3 regions of the Streptomyces sp. NPDC087263 genome follow, and region 3 is predicted to be linked to each of the others. Evidence: predicted binding sites of a transcription regulator. Region 3 holds the regulator's gene; each other region holds the start of a gene.
What was found. Region 3 encodes HrcA, which represses chaperone genes, less so after heat shock. Its sites were predicted from a motif close to TTNGCACTCNGNNNNNCNGAGTGCNAA; they were not measured.

Region 1 (3,277 bases), on a different contig from region 3:
AACCACACCGGCATCGCCGCACGCGTCCTGGACGACCAGGGCAAGCTGCGTCGCTTCGTCAACGTGTACGTGAACGACGACGACGTCCGCTTCGAGCAGGGCCTGGAGACGTCGACGCCGGACGGCGCGGGCGTCTCGATCATTCCGGCCGTCGCCGGAGGCTGACCGTCACGCGTCATTACTTACGGTGATTGCCGTTACCTTAGGTAATTGCGGTCACCGAGAGTTCATCGAATTGCCCCCTCCGTGAGAGAAGCGGAGGGGGCAATTCTGTATGGTTGAGCGCGGTACAGTTGGGGAAGCCGCTTCGCTTTCGAGTTGGTTTCATGCCGGGCGCATATGAGTCCTCGCCCGATGCCCGACAAGAAGTAGCCAAAGTGCCCCGCCTCTTTGAGCCGTTTATGGCATTTACGGGGCCCGACTTGCCCTGAAACTTTGCGAATTCTCCGCATATTCCCGATCGGTCGTGCTCAGAATTCTCGTCCGATTGACCTGTTGCAGAGGGCAGTTGGACAGATACATTCAGCCGCGGTCGACGCGTTCCGGCGCACACCCCCAATCCTTGGGGGGTGAGGTCTGACCCGGGCCCGCGAAGTGCGGTCCTGTGCAAGGGCCAGTAATAGGGGAGTTAGGCATGGCTCAGGGCACCGTCAAGTGGTTCAACGCGGAGAAGGGGTACGGCTTCATCGCGGTCGACGGTGGTGCGGATGTATTCGTCCACTACAGCGCGATTCAGATGGACGGCTACCGCACCCTTGAAGAGGGCCAGCGGGTCGAGTTCGAGATCTCGCAGGGCCAGAAAGGGCCGCAGGCGGACATGGTCCGGCTGGCGACCAGCTGAAGCACGCGCCGACTGATAGTTCTGTTCGACGTGACGAAGGGCTCGTACCTCCACCAGGGGGTGCGGGCCCTTCGGTCTGCCCGTCCGTCTGCCCGTCCGTCTGCTCGTCGGTCTGCTCGTCTGCCCGCCCCCTGCGGCCGGCTGTCCGCGGGTCCCTCCGGCTGTCTTCGCGCCGTGCGCGCCCCCTGCTTCACCTGGGGATCTTCCGGAGTCGCTTGCACTCGGTAGGGGCGAGTGCTAATCATTGGCGTTAGCACTCTGCAGGTGAGAGTGACAACGAGGACCGGGTCAGTGAGGCCCGCAGGCCAAGTGGGGCAAGGAACCACGAGGCAGGCAGGCCGTCCGTCGCGGGCGCGGGCGCGGTCCGGAGCAATCCACCCCAGTCCGGGAGGACCACTTCACATGGCCAAGATCATCGCGTTCAACGAGGAGGCGCGGCGCGGTCTCGAGCGCGGGATGAACCAGCTCGCCGACGCCGTCAAGGTCACCCTTGGTCCCAAGGGTCGCAACGTCGTCCTCGAGAAGAAGTGGGGCGCCCCCACGATCACCAACGATGGTGTTTCCATCGCCAAGGAGATCGAGCTCGAGGACCCGTACGAGAAGATCGGCGCAGAGCTGGTCAAGGAAGTCGCCAAGAAGACGGACGACGTCGCCGGCGACGGTACGACCACCGCGACCGTTCTGGCGCAGGCGCTGGTCCGCGAGGGCCTTCGCAACGTAGCCGCGGGTGCCAACCCGATGGCCCTCAAGCGTGGTATCGAGAAGGCCGTCGAGGCCGTCTCCGGTGCCCTGCTCGAGCAGGCCAAGGATGTCGAGACCAAGGAGCAGATCGCCTCCACGGCCTCCATCTCCGCCGCCGACACCCAGATCGGCGAGCTCATCGCCGAGGCTATGGACAAGGTCGGCAAGGAAGGCGTCATCACCGTCGAGGAGTCCCAGACCTTCGGTCTGGAGCTGGAACTCACCGAGGGTATGCGCTTCGACAAGGGCTACATCTCGGCGTACTTCGCCACCGACATGGAGCGTATGGAGTCCGTCCTGGACGACCCGTACATCCTGATCGCCAACTCGAAGATCGCCAGTGTCAAGGACCTGCTCCCGCTCCTGGAGAAGGTCATGCAGTCGGGCAAGCCGCTGCTGATCATCGCCGAGGACGTCGAGGGCGAGGCTCTGTCGACGCTGGTCGTCAACAAGATCCGTGGCACCTTCAAGTCCGTCGCCGTCAAGGCGCCGGGCTTCGGTGACCGCCGCAAGGCCATGCTCGGCGACATCGCCATCCTCACGGGCGGCGAGGTCATCTCCGAGGAGGTCGGCCTCAAGCTGGAGAACGCGGGTATCGACCTGCTGGGCCGTGCCCGCAAGGTCGTCATCACCAAGGACGAGACGACGATCGTCGACGGCTCCGGCTCTGCCGACCAGGTCGCCGGCCGGGTCAACCAGATCCGCGCCGAGATCGAGAACTCCGACTCGGACTACGACCGCGAGAAGCTCCAGGAGCGCCTGGCGAAGCTCGCGGGCGGCGTGGCCGTCATCAAGGCCGGTGCCGCCACCGAGGTCGAGCTCAAGGAGCGCAAGCACCGCATCGAGGACGCCGTTCGCAACGCGAAGGCGGCCGTCGAGGAGGGCATCGTCGCCGGTGGTGGCGTGGCCCTCATCCAGGCTTCCTCGGTCTTCGAGAAGCTGGAGCTCACGGGTGACGAGGCGACCGGCGCCAACGCCGTGCGGCTCGCCCTGGAGGCCCCGCTCAAGCAGATCGCCATCAACGGTGGTCTCGAGGGTGGCGTCATCGTCGAGAAGGTGCGCAACCTGCCCGTCGGCCACGGCCTGAACGCCGCGACCGGTGAGTACGTCGACATGATCGCCGAAGGCATCATCGACCCGGCGAAGGTCACGCGCTCTGCCCTGCAGAACGCCGCCTCCATCGCCGCGCTGTTCCTCACCACCGAGGCCGTCATCGCCGACAAGCCGGAGAAGGCCGCCGCGGGCGGCGCTCCGGGCGGCATGCCGGGCGGTGACATGGACTTCTGATCGACCTAGGGGCCTCGGCTCCCGGTTGATCACCGTCCTTCGTACCGAGGGCGGCACCCCTTCTTCCAGGGGGTGCCGCCCTCGGGCGTTTCCGGGTGCCGTACGGAGGCGTGTCCGGCCCCCTCCGCGTGATCCGGACGCGTGTCCTGGATCACGAGGAAGGCGCGCGGGAGCCGGAATGCGCTGACGGGCGAGGCGGTTGAAGTTCCTGGCAGGAACTAATGCGCGTGCACATATCCATCACATGTATCTATGCATGAGCATCACGCATCCTGCTGCCTGTCTTCCTGCCAGCCGTCCGACCGAACCTCTCCCCACAGGAGCCCTCACGTGACAACCGCTCCCTCCCGCGCGGCCCAGATCCTGTCCCGCCCCGTCTCCCTCAATGGCCTGACCGTCCCGAACCGG
Region 2 (3,277 bases), on a different contig from region 3:
TCGCGCAGGCCGCCCGAGCCGCCGCGGCCAAGCGCTGGGGCCTGGCCAAGACGCCGCTGACCGCTCCCGCGCCGCCGGCCAAGAAGCCGGTCATCGAGTTCCGCGACGGCTTCGAGGTCGAGGACGGGGAGGACCTGCCGCCCGTCTTCACCACCATCCCCACCAAGGACAAGGTCGTCTTCCTCACCATCGACGACGGCGCCGAGAAGGACCCGGCCTTCCTGCGGATGATGAGCGACCTGAAGATCCCGTACACCGCCTTCCTCAGCGACTACCTGGTCAAGAAGGACTACGGGTACTTCCGCAAGATGCGCGACCGTGGCGTCGTACTCAACAACCACACCCTCCACCACCCCTACCTGCCCGGGCTCTCCTACGAGCGGCAGAAGCGCGAGATCTGCGGCATGCAGGACGTGATGAAGAAGCAGTTCGGCAAGCGCCCGACGCTCTTCCGGCCGCCGTACGGCAACTACAACGAGGACACCCTGCGGGCCGCCAAGTCCTGCGGCATCAAGGCCGCCCCGCTGTGGAACGAGGAGATCTTCGTCGACCACTGGGAGTACCGCGAGTGGGACCGCGATCTGCACTCGGGCGACATCGTCCTGACCCACTTCCGCGGCAAGGAGGACTGGAAGGGCACGATGCCCGACATGGTCCGCCGCTTCATGAAGATGGTGACCGACAAGGGATACGCCGTGGCCCGCCTTGAGGACTACTTGTGAGACCGCGGTCCCGCGGGCTCATCGTGGGACTGCTCACCTCGGTGCTGCTGTCGGGCTGCGCCCAGTCCGTCGACCCGATCGAACGGCTGGGAACGAAGGCGGCGCGCGAGGTGAGCAAGGCGCGCTCGCACGGGCCGACCCTGGCGACGTACCGCCGCTGGGGCCTGTCCGCGCCGCTCGCCCCCGCGCCGAAGCCGTCCGCCCGGGCCACCGTGCCCGTCGCGGGTCCGGGCCTCGCGCCGGTCGTGGACCGGGTGCCCACCCGGGACAAGGTGGTCTTCCTGACGTACGACGACGGTGCCGAGCGGGATCCGCGGTTCGTCGACATGGTCCGTGAACTGCGGCTGCCGGTCAGCATGTTCCTCACGGACAGCGTGGTCGGGCCGGGGTACGGGCACTTCGCGCGGCTGCGTGCGGTCGGCGCGACCGTGCAGAACCACACCCTGGACCACCCCTCCCTGCGGGGCCTGCCGTACGTCGGCCAGCGCGCCGAGATCTGTGGCCAGCAGGACAAGCTCAAGCAGCGCTTCGGCATCCGCCCCCGCTTTCTGCGGCCCCCGTACGGGACGTACGACACCACCACGCTGCGTGCCGCCGCGGACTGCGGGATCGCTGCCGTCGTACGAGGGCGGGACGCCGACGCGGGCCCGCTGCGGACCGGCGACATCCTGTCCGGCTTCGACGCCCCGAACCTCACGGCGGCGACGGTCGCTCTGCTGCGCCGGGTACAGGCGGAGGGGTTCACCGCGGCCCGCCTGGAGGACTACCTCTGACGCATCTCAGGGCCGCGATTTCACGGGTTCATGGGCGCCGCGTTGGCACTCCGCTTGACCGAGTGCTAATCACGGTCATAGTCTCAGGTCTGGCACTCCCCCCTGGAGAGTGCCAATGACGACAGGTAGATCCGGCTCCCGCGACGACGGGTCCACCTGGTCGCCACCTCAGACAGTTAACCCCGTGAGATCTCCGAAGGGGGAGGTCGGATCGTGACGACCACCAGCTCCAAGGTTGCCATCAAGCCGCTCGAGGACCGCATTGTGGTCCAGCCGCTCGAAGCCGAGCAGACCACGGCCTCTGGCCTGGTCATCCCGGACACTGCAAAGGAGAAGCCCCAGGAGGGCGTCGTCCTTGCCGTGGGCCCGGGCCGTTTCGAGGACGGTAACCGTCTTCCGCTCGACGTCGCCGTCGGCGACATCGTGCTGTACAGCAAGTACGGCGGCACCGAGGTGAAGTACAACGGCGAGGAGTACCTCGTCCTCTCGGCTCGCGACGTGCTCGCGATCATCGAGAAGTAATTCACCCAGTTTTTGCAATGAGCTGCGCCCCTGGCCCCCCGCGACCGCAAGTAGCCGGGTGTCGGGGGCGCCGTTCGTTCTCCCCAGATTTTCCAGAGTTTCGAGAGGGCTGAATCGCTCCCATGGCGAAGATCCTGAAGTTCGACGAGGACGCCCGTCGCGCCCTCGAGCGCGGCGTCAACAAGCTGGCCGACACGGTCAAGGTGACGATCGGCCCCAAGGGCCGCAACGTCGTCATCGACAAGAAGTTCGGCGCTCCCACCATCACCAACGACGGCGTCACCATCGCGCGCGAGGTCGAGCTCGACGACCCGTACGAGAACCTCGGTGCCCAGCTGGTGAAGGAGGTGGCGACCAAGACCAACGACATCGCGGGTGACGGTACGACCACCGCCACCGTGCTCGCCCAGGCGCTCGTGCGCGAGGGCCTGAAGAACGTCGCCGCCGGCGCGTCCCCCGCCCTCCTCAAGAAGGGCATCGACGCCGCCGTCAAGGCTGTGTCCGAGGAGCTCCTCGCGACCGCCCGGCCGATCGAGGACAAGGCCGACATCGCGGCCGTCGCCGGTCTGTCCGCCCAGGACAGCCAGGTCGGCGAGCTCATCGCCGAGGCGATGGACAAGGTCGGCAAGGACGGTGTCATCACCGTCGAGGAGTCCAACACCTTCGGTCTGGAGCTGGACTTCACCGAGGGCATGGCCTTCGACAAGGGCTACCTGTCGCCGTACTTCGTGACGGACCAGGAGCGCATGGAAGCGGTCCTCGAAGACCCGTACATCCTCATCCACCAGGGCAAGATCTCCTCCATCCAGGACCTGCTGCCCCTGCTGGAGAAGGTCATCCAGGCCAACGCCTCGAAGCCGCTGCTGATCATCGCCGAGGACGTCGAGGGCGAGGCCCTGTCGACCCTGGTCGTGAACAAGATCCGCGGCACCTTCAACGCCGTCGCGGTGAAGGCCCCGGGCTTCGGCGACCGCCGCAAGGCCATGCTGGGCGACCTCGCCACCCTCACCGGCGGTCAGGTCATCGCCGAGGAGGTCGGCCTCAAGCTCGACCAGATCGGCCTGGACGTGCTGGGCACCGCCCGCCGCGTCACCATCACCAAGGACGACACGACCGTCGTCGACGGTGGCGGCGACTCCTCCGAGGTCGTGGGCCGCGTCAACCAGATCAAGGCCGAGATCGAGAACACCGACTCCGACTGGGACCGCGAGAAGCTCCAGGAGCGCCTCGCGAAGCTGGCCGGCGGCGTGTGCGTGATCA
Region 3 (3,277 bases):
CCGAACAAGTCCGAATCGAGTCATCCGCGTGGCATAGGCCACTCGCACCCTCCCGCCCGGGCCGCTCCGGCCCAGGGCGAGAAGGCGCACTTCAGAGGCCCGGCAGTCGGTCCTCAGCGACCGTTGAACGCGTCCTTGAGCCGCGAGAAGAGCCCCTGCTGCCCCGGCTGGAACTGCCCGATGGGCCGTTCCTCGCCGCGCAGCACGGCCAGTTCGCGCAGCACGCGCTCCTGCTCGGCGTCGAGCTTCGACGGTGTCATCACCTCGACGTGCACGATGAGGTCACCGCGCCCGCCGCCCCGCAGGTGCGTGATGCCGCGCCCGTGCAGCGGGACCGACTGCCCGGACTGCGTGCCCGGACGGATGTCGATCTCCTCCATGCCGTCGAGCGTCTCCAGCGGCACCTTGGTGCCGAGGGCCGCCGCGGTCATCGGGATGGTGACCGTGCAGTGCAGGTCGTCGCCGCGGCGCTGGAAGGTGGAGTGCGGGAGCTCGTGGATCTCGACGTACAGGTCGCCGGCGGGGCCGCCGCCGGGGCCGACCTCGCCCTCGCCCGCGAGCTGGATCCGGGTGCCGTTGTCGACACCGGCCGGGATCTTGACGGTCAGCGTCCGACGCGACCGCACGCGACCGTCGCCCGCGCACTCCGGACACGGGGTCGGGACGACGGTCCCGAAACCCTGGCACTGCGGGCAGGGCCGCGAGGTCATGACCTGGCCTAGGAAGGACCGCGTGACCTGCGACACCTCACCGCGACCGCGGCACATGTCACAGGTCTGCGCCGAGGTCCCCGGCGCCGCGCCCTCACCGCTACAGGTGGTGCAGACGACGGCCGTGTCGACCTGGATGTCCTTCGTGGTGCCGAAGGCCGCCTCGTCCAGCTCGATCTCCAGCCGGATCATGGCGTCCTGGCCACGGCGCGTACGCGACCGCGGGCCACGCTGCGACGCCGTACCGAAGAAGGCGTCCATGATGTCCGAGAAGTTGCCGAAGCCGCCGGCGCCGAAGCCACCGGGGCCGCCCGCGCCGCCCGCCTGGGACAGCGGGTCGCCGCCGAGGTCGTAGACCTGCTTCTTCTGCGGGTCCGACAACACCTCGTAGGCGGCGTTGATCTCCTTGAAGCGCTCCTGCGTCTTCGGATCGGGATTGACGTCCGGGTGCAGCTCGCGAGCGAGCCTCCTGAACGCCTTCTTGATCTCGTCCTGGGACGCGTCGCGGCGCACGCCGAGCACGGCGTAGTAGTCCGTGGCCACTTAGGACTCCGCCAGGATCTGTCCGACGTACCGTGCCACCGCTCGTACCGCTCCCATCGTGCCGGGGTAATCCATGCGGGTCGGTCCGACCACGCCGAGTTTCGCTACTGCCTCGTCGCCCGAACCGTAGCCGACGGAGACGACGGACGTGGAGTTGAGTCCCTCATACGCGTTCTCATGACCGATCCGTACGGTCATGCCCGAATCCCCCGCCTCACCAAGCAACTTGAGAAGCACGACCTGCTCCTCCAGTGCTTCGAGTACGGGCCGGATCGTGAGAGGGAAGTCATGTCCGAAGCGGGTGAGATTGGCGGTACCGCCGATCATCAGCCGCTCCTCGGTCTGCTCGACGAGCGCCTCCAGCAGGGTGGAGAGCACCGTGGTGACCGTACCGCGGTCCTCCGCCTCGAAGGCGTCGGGCAGGTCCTGCACCAGTTGCGGAACGTCCGAAAACCGACGCCCGGCGACCCGGCTGTTGAGCCGTGCGCGCAGATCCGCCAGAGACGTCTCCCCGAACGGCGCCGGGCAGTCGATCAAGCGCTGCTCGACCCGGCCGGTGTCCGTGATCAGGACGAGCATCACGCGGGCCGGAGCCAGCGACAGCAGCTCGACGTGCCGCACGGTCGACCGCGTGAGGGACGGGTACTGCACGACGGCGACCTGCCGCGTGAGCTGCGCAAGCAGCCGTACCGTACGCCCCACCACATCATCGAGATCGACGGCGCCGTCGAGGAAGTTCTGGATGGCCCGCCGCTCCGGCGCGGTCATCGGCTTGACGCCCGCGAGCTTGTCGACGAAGAGCCGGTAGCCCTTGTCGGTGGGGATGCGCCCGGCGCTGGTGTGCGGCTGGGCGATGTACCCCTCGTCCTCCAGGGCGGCCATGTCGTTGCGGACCGTCGCCGGGGAGACCCCGAGTTGGTGCCGCTCGGTGAGGGCCTTGGAACCGACCGGCTCCTCCGTCCCCACGTAGTCCTGGACGATGGCGCGCAGCACTTCGAGCCTGCGTTCGCTGAGCATCGCGCACACCTCCAGATGTCGTCGCCGTGGTCTCCCGGACTGATCCCGGACTCTCCCCCTGGCACTCAGCGCATGCGAGTGCCAACGTCTCCCCGGCCAGTGTACGGCGGGAAGGTACGCCCCCGGCAAGGGCGGACCCGCTCGGTCGTGCCGACGGGGTCCTCGCCGTCGGTACCTGTCCGACCATTTCCGTCGTTGCCCGGAGGGCGGCCTCGCGACGCCAGGTGCCTGGTGCTCTCGACGTGCCGTGCGCGGACCCTCGTACCGGACGTACTTGGGCCTGCGCCCGAGGTGGCGAGAGGGCATGGGGCATGTAGGGCGCCGCGGGGCAGACGGGAATGGCCGTACAGGCACTAGCGTCTGCCCATGAGCGTGACTTGGGAAGAGGCGGGGTGGGAGAGGGTGGCGCCGCGGGTCGGGCGGCGGCGGCTTCCTGGCTGGGACTGCACGGTCGGGCTCGTGGCCGGCGAGGGGGCCGCCCTGCTGATCGACGCGGGGTCGAGCCTGCGGGAGGGCGCGCAGTTGCGTTCCGAGGCACGGCGGCTGCTGGCGGGTACGCAACCTGATGCCGAGGCGCGGCACGTGCCAGGTGGCGATCACCGGGTGACGCACCTCGCGCTCACCCACGCACACTTCGACCACGTGTTCGGCGCGGCCGCCTTCCCCGGTGTCGAGGTGTTCGGGGCGGTCGGCCTGGATACGGTCCTCGCGCACGGCCATGAGGAACTGCGCGCGGACGCCGTACGCAACGGCCTGGACCCGCTGGAGGCGGCCGAGGCCGCCGATCTGCTGGTCCGCCCCCGTCACCAGGTGTCCGGCGAGCGGACCCTGGACCTGGGCGGCGGCACACAGGTCCGGCTCGCGGACATCGGCCCCGGCCACACCGCCCACGACCTGGTGGTCCTCGTCCCAGGTTCGCCGCCTTGGCCGCAGATCGTCTTCTGCGGCGACCTGGTGGAGGAGTCCGGCGAACCCCAGGCGGGCCCCGACGCCGTCCCGTCCCACTG

Region 1: the regulator HrcA is predicted to act here: its motif matches at 1,092-1,118, upstream of groL (chaperonin GroEL).
Region 2: the regulator HrcA is predicted to act here: its motif matches at 1,538-1,564, upstream of groES (co-chaperone GroES).

Annotation. Positions count from the first base shown of each region.
Region 1 covers NZ_JBIUYT010000014.1:14,380-17,656, reverse strand. Annotated here, with positions in the region: gene ACIPC1_RS35525 (MoaD/ThiS family protein) at 1-165, shown strand, start outside; gene ACIPC1_RS35520 (cold-shock protein) at 635-841, shown strand; gene groL (chaperonin GroEL) at 1,244-2,869, shown strand; gene ACIPC1_RS35510 (NADH:flavin oxidoreductase) at 3,200-3,277, shown strand, end outside.
Region 2 covers NZ_JBIUYT010000010.1:217,597-220,873, reverse strand. Annotated here, with positions in the region: gene ACIPC1_RS30595 (polysaccharide deacetylase family protein) at 1-722, shown strand, start outside; gene ACIPC1_RS30590 (polysaccharide deacetylase family protein) at 719-1,495, shown strand; gene groES (co-chaperone GroES) at 1,709-2,017, shown strand; gene groL (chaperonin GroEL) at 2,140-3,277, shown strand, end outside.
Region 3 covers NZ_JBIUYT010000001.1:860,360-863,636, forward strand. Annotated here, with positions in the region: gene dnaJ (molecular chaperone DnaJ) at 114-1,253, opposite strand; gene hrcA (heat-inducible transcriptional repressor HrcA) at 1,254-2,270, opposite strand; gene ACIPC1_RS03865 (MBL fold metallo-hydrolase) at 2,637-3,277, shown strand, end outside.